Regions from separate parts of the Actinomadura sp. 9N215 genome, predicted to be linked through region 3. Evidence: riboswitches for the same ligand, from Rfam matches in the RefSeq annotation. Region 3 holds a riboswitch; each other region holds the start of a gene.
What was found. Region 3 has a riboswitch for cobalamin ahead of ACH34T_RS43545 (ABC transporter substrate-binding protein). Riboswitches for the same ligand answer to the same signal wherever they lie in the genome.

Region 1: linked by a shared signal. The riboswitch ahead of metE (5-methyltetrahydropteroyltriglutamate--homocysteine S-methyltransferase) and the one ahead of ACH34T_RS43545 (ABC transporter substrate-binding protein) in region 3 are both predicted to bind cobalamin.
Region 2: linked by a shared signal. The riboswitch ahead of ACH34T_RS19305 (ribonucleoside-diphosphate reductase subunit alpha) and the one ahead of ACH34T_RS43545 (ABC transporter substrate-binding protein) in region 3 are both predicted to bind cobalamin.

The regions. Positions count from the first base shown of each region.
Region 1 covers NZ_JBIRBA010000003.1:321,325-330,772, forward strand. Annotated here, with positions in the region: gene ACH34T_RS06895 (hypothetical protein) at 1-349, opposite strand, end outside; gene ACH34T_RS06900 (hypothetical protein) at 356-733, opposite strand; gene ACH34T_RS06905 (ATP-binding protein) at 712-1,110, opposite strand; gene ACH34T_RS06910 (helix-turn-helix domain-containing protein) at 1,195-2,070, shown strand; gene ACH34T_RS06915 (DUF397 domain-containing protein) at 2,061-2,246, shown strand; gene ACH34T_RS06920 (DUF397 domain-containing protein) at 2,277-2,471, shown strand; gene ACH34T_RS06925 (DUF397 domain-containing protein) at 2,511-2,696, shown strand; gene ACH34T_RS06930 (ABC transporter permease) at 2,990-4,213, shown strand; gene ACH34T_RS06935 (efflux RND transporter periplasmic adaptor subunit) at 4,223-5,257, shown strand; gene ACH34T_RS06940 (ABC transporter ATP-binding protein) at 5,254-5,988, shown strand; gene ACH34T_RS06945 (TetR/AcrR family transcriptional regulator) at 5,985-6,575, opposite strand; gene ACH34T_RS06950 (nuclear transport factor 2 family protein) at 6,653-7,081, shown strand; cobalamin riboswitch at 7,167-7,375, shown strand; gene metE (5-methyltetrahydropteroyltriglutamate--homocysteine S-methyltransferase) at 7,502-9,448, shown strand, end outside.
Region 2 covers NZ_JBIRBA010000010.1:260,363-269,810, reverse strand. Annotated here, with positions in the region: gene ACH34T_RS19325 (group II truncated hemoglobin) at 1-16, opposite strand, end outside; gene ACH34T_RS19320 (copper resistance protein CopC) at 117-773, opposite strand; gene ACH34T_RS19315 (YcnI family protein) at 770-1,486, opposite strand; gene ACH34T_RS19310 (hypothetical protein) at 1,562-2,239, opposite strand; cobalamin riboswitch at 2,345-2,571, shown strand; gene ACH34T_RS19305 (ribonucleoside-diphosphate reductase subunit alpha) at 2,859-5,135, shown strand; gene ACH34T_RS19300 (ribonucleotide-diphosphate reductase subunit beta) at 5,132-6,157, shown strand; gene ACH34T_RS19295 (MFS transporter) at 6,315-7,508, shown strand; gene ACH34T_RS19290 (hypothetical protein) at 7,603-7,755, shown strand; gene ACH34T_RS19285 (hypothetical protein) at 7,850-8,596, opposite strand; gene ACH34T_RS19280 (class I SAM-dependent methyltransferase) at 8,906-9,448, opposite strand, start outside.
Region 3 covers NZ_JBIRBA010000052.1:21,460-30,907, reverse strand. Annotated here, with positions in the region: partial or broken gene ACH34T_RS43550 (ATP-binding protein) at 1-1,460, opposite strand, end outside; cobalamin riboswitch at 1,612-1,681, opposite strand; cobalamin riboswitch at 1,807-2,006, shown strand; gene ACH34T_RS43545 (ABC transporter substrate-binding protein) at 2,184-3,203, shown strand; gene ACH34T_RS43540 (FecCD family ABC transporter permease) at 3,200-4,291, shown strand; gene ACH34T_RS43535 (ABC transporter ATP-binding protein) at 4,366-5,229, shown strand; gene ACH34T_RS43530 ((2Fe-2S)-binding protein) at 5,391-6,155, shown strand; gene ACH34T_RS43525 (hypothetical protein) at 6,261-6,392, shown strand; gene ACH34T_RS43520 (YcaO-like family protein) at 6,502-8,007, shown strand; gene ACH34T_RS43515 (LLM class F420-dependent oxidoreductase) at 8,034-9,056, shown strand; gene ACH34T_RS43510 (MATE family efflux transporter) at 9,164-9,448, shown strand, end outside.

The DNA of each region.
Region 1 (9,448 bases), on a different contig from region 3:
GCCTGCGCGACCACGCGGCCATGCCCGTCAGCCGCAGGCACCCGGCGACGAGACGGCCGAGCCTCCTCCCAGGCCGACGGGCCTCGCGACGAACGACCGGCGCGGCCCAGGTCCCGTCCAACCGGCGGCCGGACGGGCAAGGAGGACGCACCACCTCAACGCGTGGACGACCGAGAGCGTCATGCACCCGCCGCGCCAGCTCGGCGGCGGTCTTCGCCTCCACGAGCCGGTCCGGCAGCAGCGCCCACAGCGACCCGCTGTACTCGCCGTACCAAAAGCATTGCGCGGGGAAGGAACGGCGCAACTCGTCAAGCGCCCGCTCGACGTCTACATCCACCTGGATCGACATGACCGGCTACCAGGTGGCGGGGAACATGCGGTGCCTGAGGAGCGCGTCCACCTGCTCGGTGGCGTGCTCGACGTCACCGCAGAGCGAGAGGTAGCCGCGCCTGCCACGCCCGGCCTCGAAGTACCCCCAGGCACCGCCGGACGTGGCCCGCGCGCTCACCGCGATCTTGACGTGTTTGTCCGGGCTGAACGCGAAGACCCACAGCAGCGGCGGACGAGTCGGGAACTCGTCGGCCTGGTAGACCTTGATGCACCGGTAGCCCTTGGACACGACGGCCTCGGCGAGCAGATCGAGGTACAGAATCGCCGTGCCCCGCCCCGACCAGGTGCGCCACCTGAGCACCCACCGCTCCGCCCGGACGTTCAACGGGCGCAACGTACCCATACGATCTTCCCCTCCTCGTTGAGCGGCCGGACACCCCAGTCGTGGACGAGCCGCACCACCATCAGCAGCCCCCGCCCGCACATGGCGTCGTGGTCCTCCTCCCGGACGACGGGCAGCTCCCCGCCCTCGTCCCACACCTCGATGACGGTCAGATCGTCACGCTTGTCCGGGAAAACCCGAACCACGATGTGCCCGAATCCGACGTGCTTGTACGCATTCGTAACCAGTTCTGTAACCACGAGCCGTCCGGCAGTGTCGTCGTCGTGCCCGAGTTCACGAAACCGCTCGCCGAGATAACGGCGCGCCATGCCGGGCGCCTGATCCGTCGGCTCCAGAACAAGCGCCGGCCTCTCCGGCGCAAGAGCTCCTGCTGCCATCACCACCACTCCTGAACGTGTCGATTCCTCGTATCTCTCAGTAAGCCACCCATGAACACAGAGTCACTGCTAACATCCCGAAAGATGCAACATCTGGATGATGATCTTCAGTCGTCGGTTACAAGAGGTTCCGACGGGTTAGGAGCGATGATCATGGCGACCGCCCGACGACCTGCAGCGATGTCCCCCGCCCTGGCGGCGTTCGGTCGGCAGTTCAAGCGCTACCGGGACCGCGCCGGGTTAAGTCAGGCGCGCGTCGGGCAGCGCACCGGCAAGACCGCGTCTTTCGTCTCGCAGATCGAAAGCGGGAAGAAACGGTGCAGACGCGAATTCGTCGAGATCATGGACCCGGAGCTCAAGGCGGGCGGCGTCCTACTCAACCTCTACGACGACCTGAACGGCGACGGCGCGCTGGGCTTCCCGACGTGGTTCGACTGGCCCGAGGTGGAAGGTGAAGCCGACGTGCTAGTCACCTGGGAGCACAGTGTCATCCCTGGCCTCCTCCAGATAGAGGGCTATGCCCGCACGTTCCTGGGCACCGACGAGGCTGTCGTCGCTCGCCTCGCACGACAGGAGATCCTCAGGCGAGACCCGGCACCGGTTACCCTGATCGCGCTGCTGAGTGAGCACGTCCTCCATCACTATGTGGCGTCACGAAAGGTCATGCGCCAGCAGCTTGAGCATCTGCTGGCCATGAGTGAACTACCGAACGTGACCATCCAGATAGTCGTGAACGATGACGGAGCTCCAGCCGGGAACGGTGGATCGTTCGTTCTGGCGACGATGAAGGATCGGAGCGAGGTAGCCTACTTGGAAACCACCGTTCGCGGCATCACTTCAGATGACGCTGCGGACCTAGTGGAGATAGTACGCACACTTGATAGCTTGAGAAGCAGCGCATTGCCCGCGAGCATGTCTCGGGAACTCATCAAGAAAGTGATGGAGGAGAAATGGACTTGAGTAACGCTGTGTGGCGCAAGGCAAGCAAGAGCACCGAGAACGGCGGGAACTGCGTGGAACTCGCTCCTCTGAGCCGTTCGATCGCCATCCGCGACAGCAAGGACCCCAACGGCCCCAAGCTCACCATGAGCCACAACGACTTCCGCCACCTCACCCAAACCCTCAAGAACCTCTAACCACGCTCACGCCTACATACAAAGGCGGGGATGGAAGTCATGGAAACAAGCCGCGTCGTATGGCGGAAAGCCACTCGTACCACCGAGAACGGAGGCGACTGCGTAGAGGTCGCCAGCATTCTTGAGACCATTGTGGTCCGCGACAGCAAAGACCCGCACGGACCTACGCTCACCATGAGCTACAACGACTTCCGCCACCTCACCAAGACCCTCAAAAACTTCTAACCACACTTACGCGTACGTACAAAGGCGGGCATAGAAGTGATGGAACTAAGCCACGCTGTATGGCGGAAAGCAAGCCGCAGCACCTCCAACGGCGGCAACTGCGTAGAGGTCGCCAGGATTCCTGAGACCATTGCGGTCCGTGACAGCAAAGACCCCCATGGGCCTAAGCTCACCGTGAGTCACGACGACTTCCGTCGTTTCGCGGAGACCCTCAAGAGTCTTTAAGTCCAGCCACGGCTTCCAGAGCGACATACAGCAAGCGGCTCCCTGCCGCAGAACAGGACGCCGGGCCGCGGTGGTCCTGTCGTCCCGGCGATCCTGGAACGGGGCAGCGACAAAACGCCGGGCGGCGAGTGACCGAACGTAATCGGCAATGGTCACGTATATCCGAGTCGGCGCGCGGACGGCGACCCGCGCGAAAATGTGGCGGTTCGCGGCGATCGTAGTGGAATCCCGGTACCGTTCGTGATCATCGCGTTCGAGGGGAGTTCGGCTATGTCGCGTCGAGGGCCGTAGCGATGCCGGTCTGGGGGATGCTGCTTTCCGCGCTCGCGGAGATCCGTACCAGCAAGGTGCGGGTGGCCTTGTCGCTGATGTGCGTGTCCGCGCTCGTCGCCGTGGTCACGCTGGCGATCGCGCTGGGCGGGATGGCGCGGCAGGCCCTGGTCCAGACCTTCGAGCAGGAGGTCGGCCGCCCCGTCACGCTCACCGTGGACGCCCCCACCGAGAACGGTCCGTCCGCGATGTCGGACGAGGCGATCGCCCGAATCGAGGCCGACCTGCGCCGGTACCGGATTCTGGGGAGTCCGCTCCGCGAGGCGATGGACGTCTCCTACCGGCAGGTCCTGCCCGGCGGCACCCGTCCGATCAAGGGCGACGAGGAGACCGGCGGCGAGATCCGGACGGTCGGCGCCAATCCCGGTCTCGACCGGATTCGCCGCATCCAGGTGGCGTCCGGCCGGTGGCTGGTCCCCAACGACAGCGCCCGGTTCGAACCCCAGCTCGTGGTCAGCGCGAAGTTCGCCGAGCAACTCGGGCCGCGGCCGGTCGGCGCGGTCGTGGAGATCAGCGCGCCGCGGGTCTGGGTCCGGGCGAGGGTAGTCGGTGTCCTCAGCAGCGGCACGCCCTGGTCGCCGACCGAGATCTACATGCCGTACCGGGCGATGGCCCGCTGGAGCATCGGCGCGGACCAGACCCAGTACATCGTCCGCGTTCCCAAGGCCGACGCGGGCCAGGTCATGGAGCGGTTGCGGGCGGACGCCGCGACGTCCTGGGGCCTGGGCCAGCCGATGATCTACCGCGAGGAGGGCGACACCGGGGCCGTCAGCGGCACCTTCGGCAAGGTCCTGGTGGCGGTGGCGGTGTTCCTGCTGCTCCTCGGCTCGCTGCCGGTGCTGGTGCTCGGACTGATGGCGGTACGGCAGCGCCGCAGCGAGCTGGGCGTCCAGCGGTGCTTCGGCGCCACCGGCTCCGACCTCTTCCTCGGCGTACTGCTGGAGGCGCTGATGGTCTCCTGCGCGGGCGGGCTGCTCGGCATCACCGGCGTGTACGCGATCAGCGGGCCGCTGTTCGGCTTCCTCAAGGACCGGGGCCCCTTCGCCGACGCCGACCTGGCCATGGACTTCCCGTGGCGGGCGGCGCTGCTCGGCATGGGCGTCGCGGTCTGCGTCGGCCTCTTCACCGGCCTGATCCCGGCGATGCGCGCCATGCGCCGCTCGGTCATCCAGGCGATCCGGAGCTAGGAGACGATCATGTCCCGAGTGGGGAACCGCCTGGCCAAGGCCGGGATCATCGTGGCGGTGCTCGGTGTCGTCGGCGGCACAGGCTGGCTGGCGGGCAACGGCGCGGCCGAGCCTCCGGCGCCGTCCGACCCGCTCCCGTCCGTCGACCTGTCGCCCAAGGTCATCACCGTGGGGAAGGGCACGATCGTCAGCCGCATCACGGTGGACGCGGTCGTCCGGGCCGACCCGCCGGTTCCGGTGCGCGTCACGAAATCCGGCACCGTCACGACCGTCCACCGCAAGAACGGGCAGCGGGTGAACAAGGGCGAGCGCCTGCTGACGGTCAAAGTGCCCGGCGAGGACGAGCCCGGCGAAGACGAGAAGGACAAGCCCACCGCGATCGCCGTGACCGCGCCCGCGTCCGGCCGGATCTCCAACCTGACCGCGAGGGTCGGGCAGGAGCTCGCCCCGTCCGACCCGGTCGCGCAGCTCGACCGCGGCCGGTACCAGGCCGTCGCCACCATCTCCAGCAAGGAGATCTACAAGCTCTACAACCGGCCGGAGTCGATCAAGATGGCGATCGACCACGGCCCGGCGCCGTTCACCTGCCGCCTGCTGGCCTACGGCGCCGGGGTCTCGAACACGGCCCCGAGCGGACAGCCCGAGGACCCTTCCGGCGAAGGCACGCAGGGCGGATCCGGTGGAGGCGGCGGTGACAACGTCGAGGTGACCTGCCGGATCCCCCGCCGCCAGAAGGTCTTCGCCGGCATCCGAGGCAAGATGGCCATCACCACCGACTCGGTGACCGACGCGGTCGTGATCCCGCTGTCGGCCGTCCTCGGTGAGGCGTCCAAGGGCAAGGTGACGGTGGTCGGCGGCAACGGCGAGCGCGAGGTACGTGACGTCGGCCTCGGCATCAACGACGGCAAACGCGTCGAGATCGTGGACGGCCTGGAGCCCGGCGACAAGATCCTCGACCGGGCCCCGGACAACGCCGCGTTCGACGTGCCCGCCCCGCCCCAGGAGGGCGGCGGCGGCCCCGAGGCCCCGGTGGGCGGCTCGTGAGCGCGGTCACTCCGGAGTCCGGCGACGTCCGCGTGGCGGAGGCGCAGGAGCCCGTCCTGGAGGTCAGCGGCATCACCAAGCGGTTCAGGCTGCGCCGCCGCAAGGAACCGCTGACCGTCCTGGAGGACGTGTCGCTGACCGTCCGTCCCGGCGCGACGGCCGCGATCGTCGGGCTCTCCGGCGCGGGCAAGTCCACGCTCCTCAACATCCTCGGCCTGCTGGAGAGCCCGGACGCCGGGACCGTCCGGATGTACGGCCGGGAGACCACCACCCTGCGCGAACGCGAACGCGCCCAGCTCCGCGGCGAGACGATCGGCTTCGTGTTCCAGCAGCTCAACCTCCTGCAACGGCGCACCGCCCGCCAGCAGGTGGCGGCCCCGCTCCTTTACGCGGGCGGCCGGCGCCTGCGCCGCCGCTACGAACTGGCCGACGAGACGCTCCGCCGCGTCGGCCTGGGCGAACGCCTGCACGCCACCCAGGCCAGCCTCTCGGGCGGCGAACAGCAGCGCGTCGCGATAGCCCGCGCCATCATCCGCGACCCCCGCCTGATCCTCGCCGACGAGCCCACCGGCTCCCTCGACCCGGTCACGGCGGGCCAGGTCATGGACCTCCTCTTCGACCAGGCCCGCGCCGACGACCGCGCCCTCATCCTGGTCACCCACGACCACACCCTCGCCCGCCGCGCCGACACGGTCTACGTCCTGGAGAACAGCACCCTCACCCCTGCCTAAGGAAGGCGCGATGTGCGTTCGTCGCCGCCGGGGGCGAGGCCGTCGAAGATGATTCCGAGCGCGCGGGCGCGGACCGGCTCGTCGAGGCGAAGGTGCGCGGACGCCCGTGAGACGCCGACGAGGAGCGCGTAGACCTCGTCGAGGCCGACGTCCGCGCGGACCGCCCCGGCGTCCTGCGCGCGTCCGAGCAGGACGCCGACCGCCTTGCGCAGGTCACGCGGCCCCTGCGCCGCCCTGCCCGCGGCGTCGCCACCGGCGTCGGTGAACGCCTCGACGATGGCGAGTTTGCCCGCTGCGTCGTCCACGAGCCGGGAGAAGAAATCGAAGAACGCCTGACCCGCATCGGCTGATTCGGCAAGGCTTTGCGCTCGCCCGCACAGGCCGTCGAAATGTTTGACCAGGACGGCCTCCAGCAGGGCCCGCTTGGTCGGGAAATGGCGGAAGACGGTCGCGATGCCGACCCCGGCGAGCCGCGCGACCTCTTCCGTGGAGGCCGCTGAACCGCCCCTGCCGAAGACCTCCTCCGCCACCTCCAGGATCCGGGCCCGGTTGTCGCGGGCGTCGGCGCGCATGGGTTCCATTGACATCCGAAGTCTCCACTTCGTATATTCGGAGTCTCCACTTCGGTCCGTTTCGGAAGCCTACCGTGTCAGCAGGAGGCATCATGGCGCTCACTCCCCGCGAAGTGTTCCTGAAACTCGTGTGGGGGGTCTCCGAAGGGCGTTGGGACGAGCTGCCCGAGCTGTACGCGGACCAGACCCGCGTCGAGCATCCCTTCTCACCGTCCGAGAGCGAGCCGATGCGCACCCGCGACGACCTGCGCAAACACTTCTCGGCCGGAAAGAGCCTCCCGCCCATCCGCCAGGAGCCCGCCAACATCACCGTGCACGAGACCGCCGACCCGGAAGTGATCGTCGCCGAATTCGAATACCGGGGGACGACCGAAAGCGGTGAACCGTTCCGGGTCCCCTGCATCTTCGTGCTCCGCGTCCGGGACGGAAAGATCATCGCCTCCCGGGACTACATCGACCACATTTCCTCGGCCCGCCGCCGCGGCGCACTCGACGAATTCATCGACGCCATCCGAGCGTGACCGGCCGCCGACAAAGGTCGCGACCAAGGTGCGGCCCCGACACGTGCAGCACCCGACACGTGCGGCAGCCGACCGGCCCGCCGGTAGACTCCGGGTCGCGGACGGTTCACTCGGCTTCGAGTGTCGTAAGAGGGAACCCGGTGCGAATCCGGGACTGCCCCGCAGCGGTGAGTGGGAACGACCGCCGTCAAAAGCACTGGGCCTGACGGCCTGGGAAGCGACGGTTAGTAGGACGCTTCTTCCGGGAAGCGATGCCCACGAGTCCGAAGACCTGCCTCCGCCCGCGCGCCGCCCGGCGCGCGGTGGTGCGCGGCCTCGCGGGAAGGCCGGGCGGCGCGCGTCCCTTCGTGCGCTTCTCCGCGCGATCCGTCGCGTGCCCCTCCCCGCGCGGCCGCCTGTGGCACAGCGAGGGAAGCCGCCATGAACACGACGATCCTCGGATATCCCCGAATCGGGGCCAACCGGGAACTGAAGGTCGCCACCGAGGACTACTGGGCCGGACGCGCCGACGCCGGCGCGCTCGCCAGGACGGGCGCCGAGCTGCGCGCGAACGTCTGGACGAGCCTGCGCGACGCAGGTCTGGACGCGATCCCGTCCAACACGTTCTCCTTCTACGACCAGGTGCTCGACACGAGCGTGCTGGTCGACGCCGTCCCCGACCGGTACCGCCACCTCACGGGGCTCGACCGGTACTTCGCGATGGCGCGCGGCGTGCAGGACGTCCCGCCGCTGGAGATGACGAAGTGGTTCGACACGAACTACCACTACATCGTCCCCGAGCTGGGTCCGGACACGCGGTTCCGGCTGGCGGACGGCTCCGCGGCCAAGCCGCTGGTCGAATACCGGGAGGCAAAAGCGCTCGGGATCGAGACGCGCCCGGTGCTGGTCGGCCCGCTCACCTACTTCCTGCTAGCCAAGCCCGCCCCGGACGCGCCAGACGGGTTCCGGCCGCTCGACCTCCTCGACGGCCTCATCGACGTGTACGCCGAGGTCCTGGAGCGGCTGGCCGGGTCGGGGGCCGCGTGGGTGCAGCTCGACGAGCCCGCCCTCGTCGCCGACCGCAACGAGGACGAGATCGCCGCGCTCGCCCGCGCGTACGCGCGGCTTGGCCGCCTGACGAGCAGGCCGCGGCTGATGGTCGCCACGTACTTCGGCACGATCGGCGCGGACGCGCTCCGCGCCCTGGCCGGGAGCCGCGTTGAGGCGATCGGCCTCGACTTCGTGGCGGGGCCCGACAACCTCGACGTCCTCGCGTCGATGGGTGGGCTGCCGCGCAAGACGCTCGTGGCGGGAGTGGTCGACGGACGGAACGTATGGCGCGCCGACCAGCGCCACGCCAAGACCACCTGCGCGTCACTGCTCGGGCTCGTCGACCAGGTCGTGGTGAGCACGTCCTGCTCCTTGTTGCACGTCCCCATCGATCTGGACGCCGAGGCATCGATGGATCCGGACCTCCGGGGGCGGCTCGCGTTCGCCCGGCAGAAGGTCGCGGAGGTCGTCGCGGTCGGTCGGGCGCTGACCGAGGACGTGCCCGCTCCGGCCGAGGCCCCGGCACCGCCCGCCGGTGTCGACCACGGCGTCCGTGCCCGGCTGGACTCTCTCGGTGACAGCGCGGGGCGTGGCCACCGCGCCGCCAGGTTCGCCGCGCAGCGCGACGAGCTCGGCCTGCCCGCGCTGGCGACGACGACGATCGGCTCGTTCCCGCAGACCCCCGAGATCCGCCGGGCCCGCGCCGACCACCGCGCCGGACGCGTCACCGCCGACGCCTACAAGCAAGCGATGAGGAACGAGATCGCCCGCGTCATCGCGCTCCAGGAAGACCTCGGGCTGGACGTCCTCGTCCACGGCGAACCCGAACGCAACGACATGGTGCAGTACTTCGCCGAACAGCTCGACGGGTACGCCGCGACCCAGCACGGATGGGTGCAGTCGTACGGGTCGCGGTACGTCCGGCCGCCGATCCTGCACAGCGACGTGGCGCGGCCCCGGCCGATGACGGTGGAGTGGGCGACGTACGCGCAGTCGCTGACGAGCAAGCCGGTCAAGGGCATGCTGACCGGGCCCGTCACCATGCTGGCCTGGTCGTTCGTCCGGGACGACCAGCCGCTCGGCGACACCGCCCGGCAGCTCGCGCTCGCCCTGCGGGACGAGATCGCCGACCTGGAGGCCGCCGGGATCCGCGTCATCCAGGTGGACGAGCCCGCGCTGCGCGAGCTCCTGCCGCTGCGGGCCGCCGACCGTCCGGCCTACATGGACTGGGCCGTCGGCGCGTTCCGCCTCGCGACCTCGGGCGTCGCCGACACCACGCAGATCCACACGCACATGTGCTACTCCGAGTTCGGCGAGATCATCGGCGCGATCGGGGCG
Region 2 (9,448 bases), on a different contig from region 3:
TGTACTCGACGATCATTGAGCCCCCCAGAAGGCAACCGGTCGGGTAATCACTGTAATCCTGTAATCACCCGACCGGAAGCGCAACGATCGGCCACTTGCCCGCGGTAACCCGGCGTTCAGCTCCCGGGTGCGGACGAGCGGCGGAACCAGGCGACGGCACCGGCCGCCCCGGCCACGACCAGCGCGATCAGCCCGATCCACAGCCAGCCCGACGAGCCGCCGTCCGAATCCTCGGAGGACGCGACGTTCGACGGCGAAGCCGCAGGGGCGGCAGGCTGCGACCCCTCCGGGCTAGGTGAACCTGCCGGACCGGGCGAACCCGCAGTGCCGGACGAGCCCTCAACCGTGAACTTGTAGCTGCCCGACACCGGATGTCCGTCCGCCGACACGACGCGCCAGCCCACCGTGTACTTGCCGTTCGGCAACGCGCCGCTGACCGGCTGGGTGACCTTGTTGTCGACCGCCCGGGCCGTCCCCGCCTGGTGCTGCTTACCGGACGCGTCCGTCAGGAGCACGCGCGGCAGCCTTATCGTCTCCGAGTAGGTCAGGACGATCTGCGACGGCGACGCGATCGACGAGTCCTTCTTCGGGTCAGCCCCTGTCAGCGCGGTGTGCGCGGACGCCGGAGGAGCGGACACCGCCAGCACCGTCCCGACGGCCAAGACCCCCGCGCCCACACGCCGCGCGACCACCCGCCCAGCGGCGGCACGTCCAGCGGTGGTGCGTCCAGCATTGGCGCGTTCGGTGGTGGTGCGTGCGGGTGTGTGGGTCATGACCGGCTCCGGGCGTTGCGGGTCAGGCCGTAGCCGCCGACCGCGAGGCCGAGGACGCCGACGGCGATGCCGATGCCGCCGAGCAGCCGTGCGGTGCCGTCATCGGAAGACGCCGTGGCCTTGGGCTTCACGTTCGCGGTCAGCCCGGCCGTCGTGGCCGTGTCGCCGCCGCCCTTCGGGACGAGTTTGAGGACCGGCGCCGGATGCTCGGGTTCGGCCGCGCCCTCGGCGGGCTGCTGGTCCCACTTGACGACCTCGCCGTTCGAGTACGTCTGGTCGGCCTTGAACATCATCTGGTTCGTGTTCGTCGGCAGCGTCCCCATGGAGACGTCGAACTCCTGGAAGTTCCCGGGGTCGATCTTGCCGCCGGACCAGGTGATCCGGGTGACGGCCTCGGTCACCTCGCCGCCGTGGGTCTTGATCGGGGTGGCGAGCTTGGACTTCTCGGCCTTCACCGTCCACCCGGGGACGGGACGGACCGAAACCGACGACAGCGGGTGATCGGCCGGAAGGTGCACCACGAGCTTGGTCGTGGACGCGTTGTCGCGCTCGTTCGGCACCCGGAACGCCACCTTGGTGTACGAGCCCTGCTCGGCGGTCTTCGGGTTGACGGTGACGTGCGCGGACGCGGCCGTGGCCAGCCCGAGGACGGACGCCCCGGTCAAGGCCGCGACGGCGCCCAGTCTGCGGGTTGCATGGGAAAGAGAAGGCATGGCGAAATTCCGTTCGAGTGTATGAGGAATTCCGGATGCGCCGAAATTAGGCGTCCGGTGACGTACGGCGCTCGCTCAGCAGTGCGGGAGCGGGTGCGCGAGCGCCCTCGAACGTGACGGGGGACCCCGCCGGACGACCTGGTGCCGCAGCGTCCGGCCGACGGCCATGACGGCGGCCGTCGCCGGTGCCGCGGGGGTGCGCGGCGGAGCCGCGGCGGGTTCGACGGCGAGGAGCGCGAGCAGCAGCCGGATCGGCCGGTCCGCCGCGCCGGCGATCCGCCGGGCCAGCGACCACGCGGCCCGCTCCCCGCGCCGCAGCCACCAGGCCGCGATGAGCGCGGCGACGGTGTGCGCCAGCGTCATCGTCGTGCCGCCCGTGGCGTGCGCGACGGGCATCAGGATGTCCGAGCCCGCCATCGCGGTGGTCTGGTGCATTCCCGCCTGGTGCGCGGTGGCCAGCTCGTGCGAGGCCGCCGCGGGCTGCAGGATCGGCTCGGTGGCGCCGGTGAACAGCGCGTGCAGCGCGAACTGGCCGCCGAGGAGGCCGCCGAGGATCGTCGCCAGCGAGCGTTCGTGTCCCGCGAGCATGAGCGTCACGCCCAGCACGGCGCAGAACCCCGTCAGGACCGCCCACAGGGGGACGACCGTCCCCGAGGCGAGGACGTGCCCGGCGGTCGCCAGCGTGACGCACACGGTGGCGAACACCACCGCGCGCGCGGTTCGGAAGCCCGGTTGCGGGGGACGCGGGGACATGGCGCCACCATCGTCCCACCACCCGCGCCGTCCGGATAGTCGCCCCCGGAATCTTGCCGACACGCCCAACATCTTGGGGTGATGCAAAGATCGTCAACTACATGTAGGGTTCAATCCCGTGCTGGTTCGCCCCCGCCGCTGGTCGGCGGGGGCGTCGTAAGAGGGAACCCGGTGTGAATCCGGGACTGCCCCGCAGCGGTGAGCGGGAACGACCGCCGTCATCACGCACTGGGCCGGAATCCACCGGCCCGGGAAGCGACGGCCAGTAGGACGCTTCTTCCAGGAAGCGGAGCCCGCGAGTCCGAAGACCTGCCCGCATGAGGAGATCAGGCGACGCGCAGCGGAGCTCTCGCGGAGCGAGCATCGCCTGACCGACTTCTTCGGGGGTCTGGGGGTCGTCCCCCAGGCCCACACGTCCAGGCCTCGCGGGTGGGTCGGGGGCGGAGCGCCGCGTGCCCGTGGTCGGGCCGCCGGCGTCCCGTTCGCATGCCGTCCGCGGGGCGGCTGCGAGGGGAGAGAGCACGTGACACAGGACCTGGCCGTACGGGCGGAACCGTCCGAAACGGCGTCCGCGGAGATCGCTGGGGTCGTTGCGGAGGTTGAGGCGGCTTGTTGCGGGGTGCCGGACGTTGAGGCGGGACGGGTGCTGGCCGCCGTCCGCACGGGTTCCGGTGGCGGCGTGGGCGGGCTGACAGCGGCGGCGCTGCGCGACCTGGCGATCGGCGAGGCGAGCGCGCTGGTGCCCGCCGAACCCGGATATTCCAAGGTCGCGGCGCGGCTGCTCGGTGTGCGGATCCGGGAGGAGGCGGCGTCGGCGGGGGTCCGGACGTTCGCCGACTCGGTCGCCGCCGCGCATCGGGAGGGCCTTCTGGCGGACGCTCCGGCCGCATTCGTCGCCGAGCACGCGTCCGCGCTCAACGCTCTCGTCGACGAGTCTGCGGACGACCGTTTCGAGTACTTCGGGCTCCGGACGCTCTATGACCGCTATCTGCTCAGGCATCCGCGGTCACGGCTCGTCCTCGAACGTCCGCAGCATTTCCTCCTGCGCGTCGCGTGCGGGCTGTCCGACGGCGTGGACGAGGCCGCCGAGCTGTACGGGCTGCTCAGCACGCTGTCGTATCTGCCCAGCTCACCGACGTTGTTCAATTCCGCGGCCCGCCGCCCGCAGCTCTCGTCCTGCTTCCTGCTCGACTCGCCGCGCGACGAACTGGAGTCGATCTACGAGCGGTACGGGCAGGTGGCGCGGCTCAGCAAGTACGCGGGCGGCATCGGGATCTCGTGGACGAAGGTGCGGTCGCGGGGCTCGCTGATCCGCGGCACCAACGGGCACTCCAACGGGATCGTGCCTTGGCTGCGCACGCTCGACTCGTCCGTCGCGGCCGTCAACCAGGGCGGACGCCGGAAGGGCGCGGCCTGCGTGTACCTGGAGCCGTGGCACGCGGACGTCGAAGAGTTCCTGGAGCTGCGCGACAACACGGGCGAGGACGCGCGCCGCACCCACAACCTGAACCTGGCCAACTGGATCCCGGACGAGTTCATGCGCCGCGTCGAACAGGACAAGACGTGGTCGCTGTTCGACCCGAAGGAGGTCCCCGAACTGGCCGACCTGTGGGGCGACGCGTTCGACGAGGCGTACCGGGCGGCGGAGCGGGCGGGACGGTTCGTCCGGCAGGTCCCGGCCCGCAAGCTGTACGGGCGGATGATGCGGACGCTCGCCGAGACGGGCAACGGCTGGATGACGTTCAAGGACGCCGCCAACCGCGCCTGCAACCAGACCGCTGACCCAGGTCAGACCGTCCACCTGTCGAACCTGTGCACGGAGATTCTGGAGGTGACGAGCGACGGCGAAGCGGCCGTGTGCAACCTCGGATCGGTGAACCTCGCCGCGCACGTCGAGCCGTCCGGGATGGACTGGGAGCGGCTGCGCGCCACCGTCCGCACGGCCGTCCGTTTCCTTGACCGGACGATCGACCGCGGTTTCTACCCGACGCCCGAGGCGGAGGCGGCGAACAGCAAATGGCGGCCGGTCGGCCTGGGCGTGATGGGCCTCGCGGACGTCTTCTTCACGCTCCGCCTGCCGTTCGACTCCGCCGAGGCGCGGGCACTGTCGACGCGCATCTCGGAGGAGATCGCGCTGGCGGCCTACGAGGCGTCAGCCGATCTGGCCGCCGTCCACGGCCCGCTGCCCGCCTACGACCGGACGCGCACCGCCCGCGGCCAGCTCCACCTCGACCATTTCCCGGACGCCGCGCCGACCCGCCGCGTCGAATGGGAGCGGGTCCGGGCGCGCGTCGCCGAGGTCGGGCTCCGCAACTCGCTGCTGATCGCGATCGCGCCGACCGCGACGATCGCGTCCATCGCGGGGTGCTACGAGTGCATCGAGCCGCAGGTGTCCAACCTGTTCAAGCGGGAGACGCTGTCCGGCGAGTTCCTGCAGATCAACGGCTACCTGGTGGACGACCTGAAGGCGCTCGGGCGGTGGACTCCGGCCGTCCGGGAGGCGATCAAGAAGGCGAACGGGTCCGTCCAGGGCCTCGCCGACCTGCCGGACGAGCTGCTGGCCCTCTACCGGACGGCCTGGGAACTGCCGCAGAAGGCGCTGATCGACCTCGCCGCCGCCCGGACCCCGTACATCGACCAGTCCCACTCGCTGAACCTGTTCATGGAGACGCCGACCATCGGCAAGCTCTCCTCGATGTACGCCTACGCGTGGCGAAGCGGCCTCAAGACCACGTACTACCTGCGCTCCCGCCCAGCCACCCGAATCACCCAAACCACGATCACCGACACAACGCCCGCACAGGCCCCGGTCGCGGGGACGACGGTTGCGGAGGCCACGGTCGCGGCGGCTGTGTGTTCGCTGGAGAATCCTGAGACCTGCGAGGCGTGCCAGTGAGCGCGGCGGTGGAAGGGGCGCGGGCCCTGCTGCTCGACCCGGGCATGGACCTGACGCTGCGGCCCATGCGCTATCCCGACTTCTACGAGCGCTACCGCGCCGCGATCCGCAACACCTGGACGGTCGAGGAGGTCGATCTCGCGTCCGATCTCGTGGACCTCGCGCGCCTGACGCCCGCCGAAGTGCACCTGGTCAACCGGCTCGTCGCGTTCTTCGCCACCGGCGACTCGATCGTGGCGAACAACCTGGTGCTCAACCTGTACAAGCACGTCAACGCCCCGGAGGCGCGGCTGTACCTGTCGCGGCAGCTTTATGAGGAGGCCGTGCACGTCCAGTTCTATCTGACGCTCCTGGACACCTACCTGCCCGATCAGGACGAGCGCGCCAAGGCGTTCGCGGCGATCGAGCACATCCCGTCCATCCGGTCCAAGGCGGAGTTCTGCTTCCGCTGGATCGACTCGCTCAGTTCCCTGGACGAACTCCGCACCGCCGAAGACCGTCGCGCGTTCCTGCTGAACCTGATCTGTTTCGCGGCGTGCATCGAGGGGCTGTTCTTCTACGGCGCCTTCGCCTACGTGTACTGGCTGCGTTCGCGCGGGCTGCTGAACGGCCTGGCCTCCGGGACCAACTGGGTGTTCCGGGACGAGTCGATGCACATGGAGTTCGCGTTCTCCGTGGTGGACACCGTCCGGGCCGAGGAGCCGGAACTGTTCGACGCCGACCTGACGGAGCAGGTCACGCGGATGCTGGAGGAGGCCGTCGAGGCGGAGCTCGCCTTCGCGCGGGACCTGTGCGGGGACGGCCTGCCCGGGATGAGCGCCGACGACATGCGCGCCTACCTGGAGTACGTCGCGGACCAGCGTCTCGTCCGCCTCGGCCTCCCGTCCCGCTACGGGACGCCGAACCCGTTCGCGTTCATGGAGTTGCAGGACGTCCAGGAGCTGTCGAACTTCTTCGAGCGGCGCGTGTCGGCGTACCAGATCGGCGTGGAGGGGAGCGTCTCGCTGGACGAAGCGTTCTGACCTCGCGGCCTCGCGGCCCGGCTCTGGGTGATCGTCCGGAGCCGGGCCGTTGCCGTTGCGCGTCTCGCTGATGCCGGTACTCTCTCTATGGAATAAATCTTAACGTTCATCTACTTAACGTTGAGCAGAAGTTCCTTGAGCTGGGAGATGACCCTCGATGAACCGCGTCGAACCACCCGAAGCCGAAGCGGTGGCCGCCGCCGAGCACGTGTCCGTCAAGCGGTGGCTGGCCGTGGTGGCCGTCGCGGTTGGGACCTTCCTCGTCGTGACGGCCGAGCAACTGCCCGTCGGACTGCTGACGTCCATCGGCGATGACCTCGGGGTGTCCGAGGGGACCGCCGGGCTGATGGTCATGGTGCCGGGGCTGGTCGCGTCCGCGGGCGCGCTGCTGGTCCCGGTCGCGATCGGACGCCTCGACCGCCGCACCGTCCTGCTCGGCCTGATCAGCCTGATGGTGCTGGCGAACCTCCTGTCCTTCCTGGCGCCGAACTTCCCGGTGCTCCTGGCCTCCCGCTTCCTGGTCGGGATCAGCATCGGCGGGTTCTGGGCGCTGGCGGCGGGGATCGCGGTGCGGCTCGTCCCGTCCGGCCAGGTCCCGCGCGCCACGTCGATCGCCTTCGGCGGGGCGACCGCCGCGAACGTGCTCGGCGTCCCCGCCGGGACGCTGATCGGCGGCCTCACCGACTGGCGGATCGCGTTCCTCACCCTCTCCGGCCTCGGGCTGCTGGCCGTCGCCGCGCTGTTCGTCCTCCTGCCGGGCATTCCCGCGACCGGTTCCATCCGGCTCGGCGCGCTGCTGGCGCTGTTCGGCAACCCGTTCGTTCGCGGTGCCGCCATCGCCACGTTTCTGCTGGTCAGCGGGCACGTCGCGACCTACACGTTCGTCAGCCCGATCCTCCAGGACATCTCGGGCGTCGACGAGAACCTCGTCGGCCCGCTGCTGCTCGTGTTCGGCGCCGCCGGGATCGCCGGGACGTTCGTTGCCGGAGCCGCCGCCGGACGCGACGTCCGCGTCACGGTCGCCGCCGTCAGCGTGCTGCTCACCGCCGTCCTGGCGCTGTTCCCGCTGCTCGGCGCCACCACGGTCAGCGCGGTCGTCCTCCTGGTCCTGTGGGGGCTGGCGTTCGGGGGCGTGCCCGTCACCGTCCAGATGTGGATTCTGAAGGCCGCGCCCGAGCACGCGGAAGCGGCCACGGCTCTCAACACCGTCGTGTTCAACCTCGCCATCGCGCTCGGGGCCCTGTTCGGCGGCTTCGTCATCAACGGCGCGTCCGCCACGGCCGTCCTGGGGTTCGGCGCGGCTTTGACCGTTCTGACCTTCCTGGCCCTCTGGACTACCCGGCGGGCCTGAGAGGGAGCATCATGTTCGCACCTCTGGACGGGTTCCGAACTATCCAGAGTGGGCAGACGTTGAACTGTCGAAGCTAGGCCGAGGAGGAAGAACATTGGCTTCCATCATCGACCGGATCAAGAAATTTCTCCGGAGCCCGCAGGGCCAGAAGGCGCGGGCCAAGGCGGAACGGGTCGCCCGCGACCCGCGCACCCAGGCCAAGGCACGCCGCCTGCTGGCCAAGGTCCGCGGCGGCTCTCGCCACTGACCACCCCACATCAGGCCCGTCCCGCAAAGGGGCGGGCCTGCGACTTGGCACCTTGCGCCGCGCCGCCTCCGGACGGCTCTTCAGGCGCGGCTCTTCAGGCGCGGCTCTTCAGGACGCGGCCCAAGATCGCCCAGGTCGCGACGGCGGCCAGCAGGACGAGGGCGCCGCCGACGAGCCACGGCCTCCGATTCGGGGAAGTGTGCGCGGAGAGGACCACGATCTCGCTCTTGCCCGACAGGGCGGTGATGTCGCGGGTCACGAGCATGTGATCGCCGGAGCCGAACACGTCGTTGTTCTTGCGGAATCCGTCCAGGCCACCGGTGTGAGGCTCGCCCTTGGAGTCGACGATCGCATTGGTGCCGTCCGCCTTGAGCGCGAGATACAGCGAGATCAGCTCCAGTTTCCCGTTGTCGCGCTTCACCAGAATCTTGCGTTCGTAGACTTTTCCGTTCGTCCCGGCGAAAGCCTGGGCGGCGTCCAGGCCAGGGCCCGGTGATGCCTTGGCGCCGCCTTGCCGCCACGGCAGGGCGCAACTGGACTTGCCACAGGGCCGCGGCGCCATCAGCGTTCCAATGAGGACCTGCGGTGACCCCAGGCTGGCGAAATTGGCCATCCGATCCGGGGAGTTGGCGCTCTGGAATTCGTCGCCGACGACCTCGGTCGAACGCACGTACTCTCCGAAAATCTCACTTGTGGTGGGCGGCGACTCCAAACCGCACGCGGCCACCGGCAGCGCGAGCGAGCCCACGACGGCCACACGCACCGCCGAGGCCCGCGCGACCTTGCTGAACGCGCCCGTGAGCCGCTTGCCGTCCGCTGCCCCGTCATCCGAGCCGATCATGACTTCGCCACCTCTCCCTTGCCCGGCGTCCACCCTCCGCGCACGGACGATGCCGCACCGCAGCGTGTGCCTTCGCGTCCGCGACCGGACCCGAACATTGGGATATCCGCCCTGCTCATGACCAACTTCCGCGAATTATGGAACGGTCGAATGGTCGTGGACGAGGGAGAATGCGCCTGGAGCACGAATAAAATCGCGGACAGTATCCCAGCCGATTAACGTCGATTCAATGGGCCTTACCAGGTGATCGACTTCGAGATTCGCCAGGAGCGCGGGCCCGTCCGCCGAGGCGTGCACCCGACGCCGCATTCAGAAGCGGCGCGCCTTGACCGCCAACACGGCCGGTACCGGCGCGCCACCCTCGGCGAAGCCTTCCAGCGTCAGCCCCGCGTTCAGGAAGGCGCCGAGCAGGTCCGGCAATGGCCAGTGCGAGGAGCCGACGCGGTTGCGCACGCCCTGGGTGGTCCATGACGCCTTGGTCCAGTGGCCGTCCAAATAGCCTGGTTCGATCACGACCGCCGCCAGGTCGGTGCGGTCGGCGAAGCCCCCGCAGAAGCACGGATGGACGCCGACATGCACAAAGACGCCGTCGGGCCGCAGCACCCTCGTCGCCTCGCGCAGCACCGCCGGGTATTCGGGCATGTCGGTGTGGACCATCACCGAGATCACCGCTGGCACCGTCCCGGAGGCGATCGGCAGGCGCTCGGCGGCGCCCTGCACGATGGGCAGCCGCCCTTTGGCATAGCCGAGCATGCCCGCCGACAGGTCGACCCCAACCGGACTCCAGCCCAGCGAGCGCACAAGCTCGGCGTGCACGCCGGTGCCGCAGCCGATCTCCAGGCAGGTGCCCGA
Region 3 (9,448 bases):
TCGCGTCCCTCGCGGTCGGACTCGCGCAGGTCGTCCGGCCGCAGCACGAGCCCGGCGCCTGACCGGCCGCGCGTCCGCTGGTGCGGGGCGGCGGCCAGCAGCGTCGCCACCACGTGCGGGTCGCGGACCCTGCCCGCAGGGCGGCGCGCCCCGGTGACGCGGCCGCGCGCCGTCCGCGACCGCGACCGGCGTCCCGCGACGCCGTCGCCGACGCCGGGCACCTGCAGAAGCGGGACCGCGTGCGGCTCAGAGGCGGTCGCGACCCGCTCGCCGCCGCCCGCGCTCTCCGTCCGCTCGTCCTCCCCCTGCCTGGGGGAGGGCGGCTCGGCCGGTCCCTCCGCGTCGCCGCCGGGCGGCGGGCGTTCACCTTCGTTCCCGCCGTTACCCCCGCCGTCGCCGCCGCCGCCGTCGTCGGGCGGCGGGTCGTCGTCGGGAGAGGTGTCGTCGAGCAGGTCGTCCAGCCGCGACTCGTCCAGGCCCGGCGCGTCGAACGGGTCGCGGCGGCGGCGATGCGGCAGCGCCAGCCGGGCGGCCGCGCGGACGTCGTCCGCCGCCACCTCGTCGCGGCCGTGCCAGGCGGCGTGCGCGAGCGCGGCGTTCGCCGTGACGATGTCGGCGCGCAGGCCGTCCACCTCGAACCCGGCGCAGACCGCCGCGATCTGCTCCAGCCGCTCGTCCGGCAGCCGGACGCCCGCCAGCCGCTCCCGCGCCGCCGAGATGCGCCCGGCGAGCGCGGACTCCTCGGCGGCCCAGCGCGCCGCGAACCCCGCCGGGTCGGCGTCGAACGCCAGCCGCCGCCGGACGACCTCGGCGCGCTCCCTCGGCTCCCGCGACGCCCGCACCTCGACCGTCAGCCCGAACCGGTCGAGCAGCTGCGGGCGCAGCTCGCCCTCCTCGGGGTTCATCGTCCCGACCAGCAGGAACCGCGCCGCGTGCCGGACCGACACCGACTCCCGCTCGACGTAGCAGGTGCCGAGCGCGGCCGCGTCCAGGAGCAGGTCGACGAGGTGGTCGTGCAGCAGGTTCACCTCGTCCACGTACAGGACGCCGCGGTGCGCCGCCGCGAGCAGCCCCGGCTCGAACGCCTTGACGCCCTCGGTCAGCGCCCGTTCCACATCCAGCGACCCGGCGACCCGGTCCTCCGACGCGCCGACCGGCAGCTCCACCAGCGCGGACGGCCGCCGCAGCGCCGGCGCGCCGGGGCCGTGCGGGCCGTCCGGGCAGGACGGGTCGGGCGCGGCCGGATCGCAGGCGAACCGGCAGCCCGCCACCGTGTCCACGGCGGGGAGCTGCGCGGCGAGCGCGCGGACGACCGTCGACTTGGCGGTGCCCTTCTCCCCGCGCACCAGTACGCCGCCGACCCGCGGGGAGACGGCGTTGAGCAGCAGGGCCAGCTTCAGGTCGTCGAGGCCGACGACGGCGGTGAACGGATAGGCGTCGTTCAGGCGGCCGTCGTCCATCAGGACGAGGGGGCCGGGCCGCGGCGCGGAGACCGCAAGCGGCCACCGGCCGATCCGGGAATCGGAGCACGAGCAGGAGCCGGCGGCGAACTCACGGGTACCTCCATAAGGGATCTTGCGCGTCCCGGACGATGAGGTCGCGGTGGTCCGAGTGACCTGGCTCCCGGGCTCACCGACCCGGATACAGTGGCGCGTCCGCACCGGCCTCTCACCGGATTTCCCTCGGACAACCGCGGAACAGGGGGACGGTACGGTCTCGCTCCCGCGGCTGTCAAGATCACACGTGCCCAGGTCAAGGGCCGCGACAGGTAACACTTTCATCCCCATTGTCATGAATTATTGCGACTTCCTTGCAACTACGACGTGTGTCACCATGTGCGGTGTAGGCGATGGCGGACGAGGAAGCCGGTGCGATTCCGGCGCGGTCCCGCCACTGTGATCGGCGAGCGGATCCCGACGACGCCACTGCCCGTGCGAGCGGGCGGGAAGGCCGGGACGAGCATCGACCCGAGAGCCAGGAGACTCACGCGGTCGCCTCCTCGACTGGACTGGGGCGGATCTCCCCAGAGAGGAGAGGGCTTCATGCCCAGGGGCTCAACACGCCCGGCGTCACGGGATTCGACACGCCCGGCGCCGCGCCGTCCGACTGCACGCCGTCCGACCGCACGCCGGGCCGCCGCGACGACCGCCGCTTTCCGTACCCGTATCCGGGCGCGGGCGTCGGTGCTGCTCGTCGCGGTGCTGCTGATCGCCGGATGCGGCGGGGACACGGGGCGCGCCGGAGACGGTCGCGCGGGCGCGGCTCCGCCCGGCTTCCCGGTGACCGTGACCAACTGCGGGGTGACGACCGTCTACCAGCGGCCGCCGCGGCGCGCGGTGTCGCTGAACCAGCACGCGACCGAGGTGATGCTCGCCCTCGGCCTGGAGAGGTCGATGGCCGGGACGGGCTACCTCGACGACCGGATCCTGCCGGAGTTCCAGGCCGCCTACGACCGGGTGAAGGTGCTGTCCAAGGAGTACCCCTCCTACGAGACGCTGCTCGCGGCCGAGCCCGACTTCGTCTACGGCGGATGGGCCAGCACGTTCGAGGAGAAGGAGGGCCGCGGCCGGGCCACCTTGAAGAAGGCCGGGATCGACACCCACCTCAACGTCGAGGAGTGCCCCAAGGGCCCGGTGACCATGGCCACGGTCGACGAGGAGATCCGGACCATCGCCAAGATCTTCGGCGTGCCGGACCGGGCCGAGCGGCGCATCGCCGCGCTGCGCGCCGTCCTGGACCGGGTCAAGGCGCGGCTCGCCGCCCCCGCTCCCGCCGCGACGCCGGTCAAGGTCGCCGTCTACGACAGCGGCGACAAGACCGTGCTCACCGCGGGCGGCGCGGGCATCGGCGACGAGATCATCCGGCTGGCGGGCGGGACCAACCTGTTCTCCGACGTGCGCAAGGCCTACGGGGACGTCTCGTTCGAGCAGCTGGCCGCGCGGGCGCCCGAGGTCATCGTCATCTACGACTACGGCGACCGGTCCGCCGAGGACAAGAAGAGATTCCTGCTGTCCAACCCCGCGTTGAAGGACGTTCCCGCCGTCAGGAACGAACGGTTCGCGGTCCTGCCGCTGTCGTCCACGGTGACCGGCGTCCGGGCGGCCGGAGCGGTCGAGTCGCTCGCCCGCCAGCTGCACCCGGCGCGGTTCCCGGGGGGTGCGGTGGGACGTCCGTCAACAACGACGACGGCGAGTCCCACATGACCGGCGTTGCCGAGCCTCGCGTCTCCGGCGGACGGACGGCGGTCGCCGCCGCCCCCCGGCGCCGCGTCCGCCTTCCCTATCCGCTGGTCCTGGCGCTGTTCGGCGCGCTGGTGCTGGTGGCGGGCACGGCGGGGATCGCCGCGGGCTCGGTGCGGATCCCGCCGGGCCAGGTGTGGGGCATCCTGCTCCACCAGGTGCATCCCGCGCTGGCCGACCCGGTCTGGTCGCCGGTCCGCGAGACGATCGTGATGGACGTCCGGCTGCCCCGGGTGCTGCTCTGCGCGGTGGTCGGGGCGGGCCTGTCGGTCTGCGGGATGGTCCTGCAGGCCGTGGTCCGCAACCCGCTGGCCGACCCGATGCTGCTGGGCGTGTCCTCGGGCGCGATGGTCGGCGCGGTGCTCGTGGTGGTGTTCCCGGTCGCGTGGTTCGGAATCTTCTCGATGCCGCTGGCCGCCTTCGCGGGCGCGCTGCTGGCCCTGGTGCTGGTGTACTTCCTGGCGCGCTCCGGCGGCCGGATGACCACGGTGCGGCTGATCCTCGCGGGCGTGGCCACCGCCGAGGTGCTCACGGCGGTCGCGAGCTACCTGGTCATCACGTCCGACGACCCCCGCGCCGCCGAGTCGGCGCTGCGCTGGATGCTCGGCGGCCTGGCCGGCACCACCTGGACGCTGCTGTGGATCCCCGCCGCCGTGGTGCTCGCGGGCACGGCGGTCCTGCTCGGCCTGTCCCGTCCCCTCAACCTGCTGCTGGCCGGGGAGGAGGCCGCCACGGCCCTCGGACTGGACGTGCACCGCTTCCGCGGGGCGCTGTTCACGCTGGTCGCCCTGATGACCGGCGCGATCGTCGCGGTCAGCGGCTCGATCGGGTTCGTCGGGCTGATCATGCCGCACGCGGTGCGGCTGCTCGTCGGCGCCGACCACCGCCGCGCCCTGCCCGCCGCGGCGCTGCTGGGCGCCGGGTTCCTGGTCGTCGCCGATCTGGCGGCGCGGACCCTGATCAGTCCCGAGGAGATCCCCGTCGGGATCCTCACCGCGCTGGTCGGCGGCCCCTTCTTCCTTTTCCTGATGAGGCGGAAGGCGGTCCGATGACCGCAGCGAAGCGAGGATCTTCGGGCCGCCTCTTCCGGGGGGCTGGGGGTCGCCCCCCGGAGAGGCAGGGCCCGGTGACCACGGACGCGGTGACCGCGTCCCGGGCCGGATCCGGGCCCCGGCCCGGGACGCTGCGGGCCGAGGACGTGTCGGTCGTCGTCGACGGCCGGCCCCTGGTGGACGCCGTCTCGCTGACGGCGGCGCCCGCGGAGATCGTCGGGCTCGTCGGCCCCAACGGCGCCGGGAAGTCCACCCTGCTGCGCACCTTCTACCGCGCCCGGCGCCCCACCTCGGGACGGATCCTGCTGGACGGCGAGGACGTCTGGCGCATGCCGGGCAAGCACCTCTCCCGGCACCTGGCCGCCGTCCTCCAGGAGACGCCCGGCGACTTCGAGCTGACGGTGTACGACGTCGTGGCGATGGGCCGCACCCCGCACAAACGCGCCTTCCAGGGCGACGACGCCGGCGACCGCGCGATCATCACCGGGTCGCTGGCGGAGCTGGAGGCCGCGCACCTGGTCGACGCCCCCTTCGACCGGCTGTCGGGCGGGGAGAAGCAGCGCGTCCTCATCGCCCGCGCGCTGGCCCAGCGGACCGGTGTCCTGGTCCTGGACGAACCGACCAACCACCTGGACCTGCGGCACCAGATCGACGCGCTCCACCTCGTCCGCCGGCTCGGCGTCACCGCGGTCGTCGCCCTGCACGACCTCAACCTGGCCGCCTCGTTCTGCGACCGCCTCCACGTCCTGGACGCCGGCCGGACCGTCGCGACGGGGCCGCCGGGCGACGTGCTCACGCCTGACCTGCTGGCCGAGGTCTACCGGGTCGACGCCGAAGTCGTCGAGCACCCCCGCAGCGGCCACCCGCAGATCACCGTTCTTCCCGCGGAACACCGTCCGAGAAATGGCGAGCCGATGACCTGGATGTCGCCTGACTGAAAACCGAGACCCTGACGGAAGGTGAACTCCGAAAACGTCCGGCCCGCCCGGCCGAACGACCCGCAATAGAACGGCGGCGACAAAATCGCCTTGAGCGGTATCCGATTTCCGTGGCCGCCGGATATCGACCGCCCCCTGCCGCGAAATGGAGAGCCGCTCCCATGACACGCCTCTCGCCCGCCGCGCCCCCCGCCGCCCCCGCGCCCGCCGCCCCCGCCGCCGTCATGGCGGCGCTCGCCGAGGGCGCCCCGCTGGGCGACTTCTTCGCGATCGCCGTGGGAGGCCCGGAGACCGGATGGCGACCGGCCGACGACGCCTACGCCACCGGTGCGCAGGAACTGGTCGACGCGACCGCGCAGCGCTACGGCGCCGGCGAGCCGCGGATCGCCGCCTCGATCACGCAGCTCGGGCATGCGGCGCGGCTGTGGTCACCGGTCCTGTACTGCGCGGCCGCGCACGGAATCGTCCTCGACCTGGAAGAACTGCGGCAGGCCGAGGACGGTCCCGCGCTCCGCGTCCCGGCCCCGCGAGGCCACCGCGCCCCCGCGGACGGACGCCTCGCGCAGGCGCTCTACCAGGTGGTCGTCGTCCGGCATCTGGACCGCATGGCGGCGGGCCTGCGCGTCAAGGTGGCCGCCGGCCTGCTGTACGGCAACGCCGCCTCCGCCCTGGCCGAGGCCGCCCGCGCGATCCTGGCCGCCCGCCCGGAACTGCACGGCGACCTGGTGCGGCTCACGAAAGACCTGCTGACCACCGGCCGCCTCGCCGGGACCGGGCGGATCACTTCCGCCCGCCTGGATTTCCGGCGCCGCAGCTGCTGCCTGTACTACCGGGTCCCCGGCGGAGAGAAGTGCGAGGACTGCTCATTGGCGAAGCAGGTCGACGATCAACGAATTGACGAAGGAAATGCGCGCGATCCTTGTTGACTCATGCGTGCGTATCTGCTTATTCTTCTTGCAAGAAGATCGCAGGTGCATAGAACTTGCGATAGATGGTGCATGTTCTGTGTGCGTTCCGAAAAGGAGGCCGCCATGGCTCACCACGGATTCGCTGAGCCGGAGGAACCCCAGAAGGGACTGAAGTCCCACACCCCCGCGGTGGACGCCCCGTTCGAGTGGCGTGAGGACCGCGAGGCCGAGCAGACCGAGCTGACCGAGAGCTGACCGGGCGATGGGGGAGCGGTCCGCGGGGCCGCTCCCTTCTCTCCCTCACTCTCCTCACCCTCACCCGAGCGAGCGCGAAAGGAGCGATGAGGAACCGGTGGAACGCCCGGTGGACGACCGATCCGGTCTCATCGAGCGGGTCGAGCTCGACCGGCCGCGGGTGCGGCCCGTCCCGTCCTGCGTCTCCTACAGCGCCCGGACGTCGGCGGATCCCCGGCACGCGCCATGGATGGTCGACACCGTCACCGGCGGCGCCGCGCTGGCGGACCACGAGGCCGCGCGCCGGGCGGCCCTCGGGGAGGCCGTCGAGCGCTACTGCGCGAACGTCGTGCCTCCCGGGCTGCGGACCGGGTCGTTCACGACGCTGCGGCGCGCAGGCGTGAACGCGGTCGACCCGCGCGAGCTCGCGCTGTACTCACCCGCCCAGTACGCGCACCGCGGCTTTCCCTTCGTCCCGCTGACACCCGGCCTGGAGATCGCCTGGGCGGCGGGCCGCACCCTGGCCGGCGGCGACGAGGTCCTCGTGCCCGCGTCCCTGGCCTATGTCAACTACTTCCGCGGCGAGCGCGCCGCCGAGCCGCCCACCAACTACCCACTGCTCGCCGGAACGGCCGCGGGGACGAGCCCGCTGGAGGCGACCCTCTCCGCCTTGGCGGAACTGTTCGAACGCGACGCGGTTACCCTCTGGTGGCTCAGCGGCGCACCCGCCGCCGTCCCCGCCTTCGAGCCGGACGCGGACGGGCCCCTGGCGGCCGCGCTCACCGAAGCCGGCCGGGCCGGACTGCGCGTGTCCCTGCTGCGCATCCCCTCGACCTTCGAGGTGAACGTCGCCGGAGTGTTCATCGAGGACCCGGCGCGCCGGCTGGTCGCCTTCGGCAGCGCCTGCCGTCCGGCGGCGGAGGCGGCGACCGCGAAGGCGCTCACCGAGGCGGTCGGCATGCACGAGGCGGGCCTGGACCTGCTGGACGGCGAAGGCCCGTTCTGGACGGCCGTCCGCGCCGGAAGGATCAGCCGCCGGCCGTACCGCCCCCATCGAAACGACCGCGCCCACCTCGACGACTTCCGCCCCGATCTCCGCGACGTCAACGACGTGCGGCTGCATCTCCAGCTCTACCTCGACCCCCGCGCGCAGGACACCCGCCTCGACCGACTCCGCCACCCCGCCCCTGCCCACCCCGACCCCACCCGCGCGGAACCCGCTCGCGCGGAACCCGCTCGCGCGGAACCCGCTCGCGCGGAACCCGCTCGCGCGGAACCCGCTCGCGCGGAACCCGCTCGCGCCGAACCCGCTCGTGCGGACCACGCCCGCGCCGGATCCGCATGCGCCGGACGCGCAGGCGTCCTGGCCGGGCCGTCCCGGAGGCTCGACCGGTATCTGGGCCTTCTCGACGATCAGGGGCTGCGGGCCGTCGTCGTCGACCTCACGGTGCCCGAGGCCGCGGCGGCCGGGCTGAGCGTCGTCCGCGTCATCGTGCCGGGGCTGTACTCCAACGCCCCCGCGGCCTTCCCGTTCCTCGGCGGCGAGCGGCTCTACCGCGAGCCGCCGGCGCGGGGCTGGACGCCCGGCCCGCTCACCGAGGACGACCTCGTCCGCGTCCCCCTCCCGTTCTCCTGACCCGGCCGTCTGGAAGGAAGCGCCGCATGCGTCTCGGGCTGGCCCTGGGTTACGGCGGAGAGCCGATCGAGGACGTGCTGCCGCTCGTCGCGCACGCCGAACGGATCGGCGTCGACTCGGTGTGGAGCGTGGAGGAGTACGGTCCCGACGCCGTCAGCGTCCTCGGCTACCTCGCCGCCGCGACCCGGCGCGTCAAGCTCGGCACCGCCGTCATGCAGATCCCCGCCAGGACCCCGGCGGCGACCGCGATGACCGCGATGACCCTGGACGTCCTGTCGAACGGACGCTTCCACCTCGGCCTGGGACTGTCGGTGCCCTGGATCGCCGAGGGCTGGCACGGGCAGCCCTATGCCCGCCCGCTCCAGCGCGCCCGCGAGTACGTCGAGATCGTCCGCAAGGCGGTCGCGCGGGACGAGCGCGTCCGCCACGACGGCGAGATCTACCAGCTCCCCTACCGCGGGCCCGGCTCCACCGGACGGGCCCGCCCCGTCCGCTCGGAGATGGAGCCGCTGCGCCCGCGCATCCCGCTCTACCTCGGCGCCATCGGCCCGCGAAGCGTCGCGCTGGCGGGCGAGATCGCCGATGGCTGGCTGCCGGGGATGTACGCCCCCGAGCATGAGAAGGCCCTGACCCGTCCCCTCGACGAGGGGACCGAACGGGGCGGGCGCGGCCCCGGCGACGTCAAGATCGCCCCGATCGTGTACGTGGCCCGCGCCGCGACGGCGGCCGAGGGCCGCGACGACCTGCGCCCGCTGTTCGCGCACCTGATCGGCGCCGCCGGGGCGGGCGTCCGCAACACCTACTTCGACGTCGCCTGCCAGATGGGTTGCGAAGGCGCGGCCCACGACATCCGCGGACACCTCGCCGAGGGACGCAGGGACGCGGCCGCCGCGGCGATCCCCGACACACTGCTCGACCAGGTCGCGCTGGCGGGGCCGCTCCCCGCGATCGTCGACCGCATCTCCGCCTGGAAGGACTCCCGCGTGGACACCCTGATCCTTCTCAGCCGCGACACCGAACTGCTGGAAGCCGCACAGGCCGCACTGTGACATCGGCCGAGACGCCGCCGGACGACTCCGGGCCCGCCCGAGACTCCGGGCCTGCCCAAGACTCCGGGCCTGCCCGAGACACCGGGCCCGTCCGGCCGGGCGCCGGGATGCGATCGATCTGGAGGCTCGCCCTCCCGCTGATGGTCGCCGGGCTGACCCAGATCACGCTCAACGTCGTCGACACCGTCCTGCTGGCCCGGCTCTCGACGAGCGCGCTCAGCGCGTTCGCCCTGGCCGCGCCGGTCTACCTGGTGGCGCTGGTCATCGTCCGAGGCTGGGCCACGGCCGTTCAGGTGATGGTGGCCCGGCATCACGGCGCGGACCGGCACGGGGAGGTCGTGCAGGTCGTCCGGACGGGAGTGCTCACCTCGGCGGCCGCCGGAGCCGCCGTG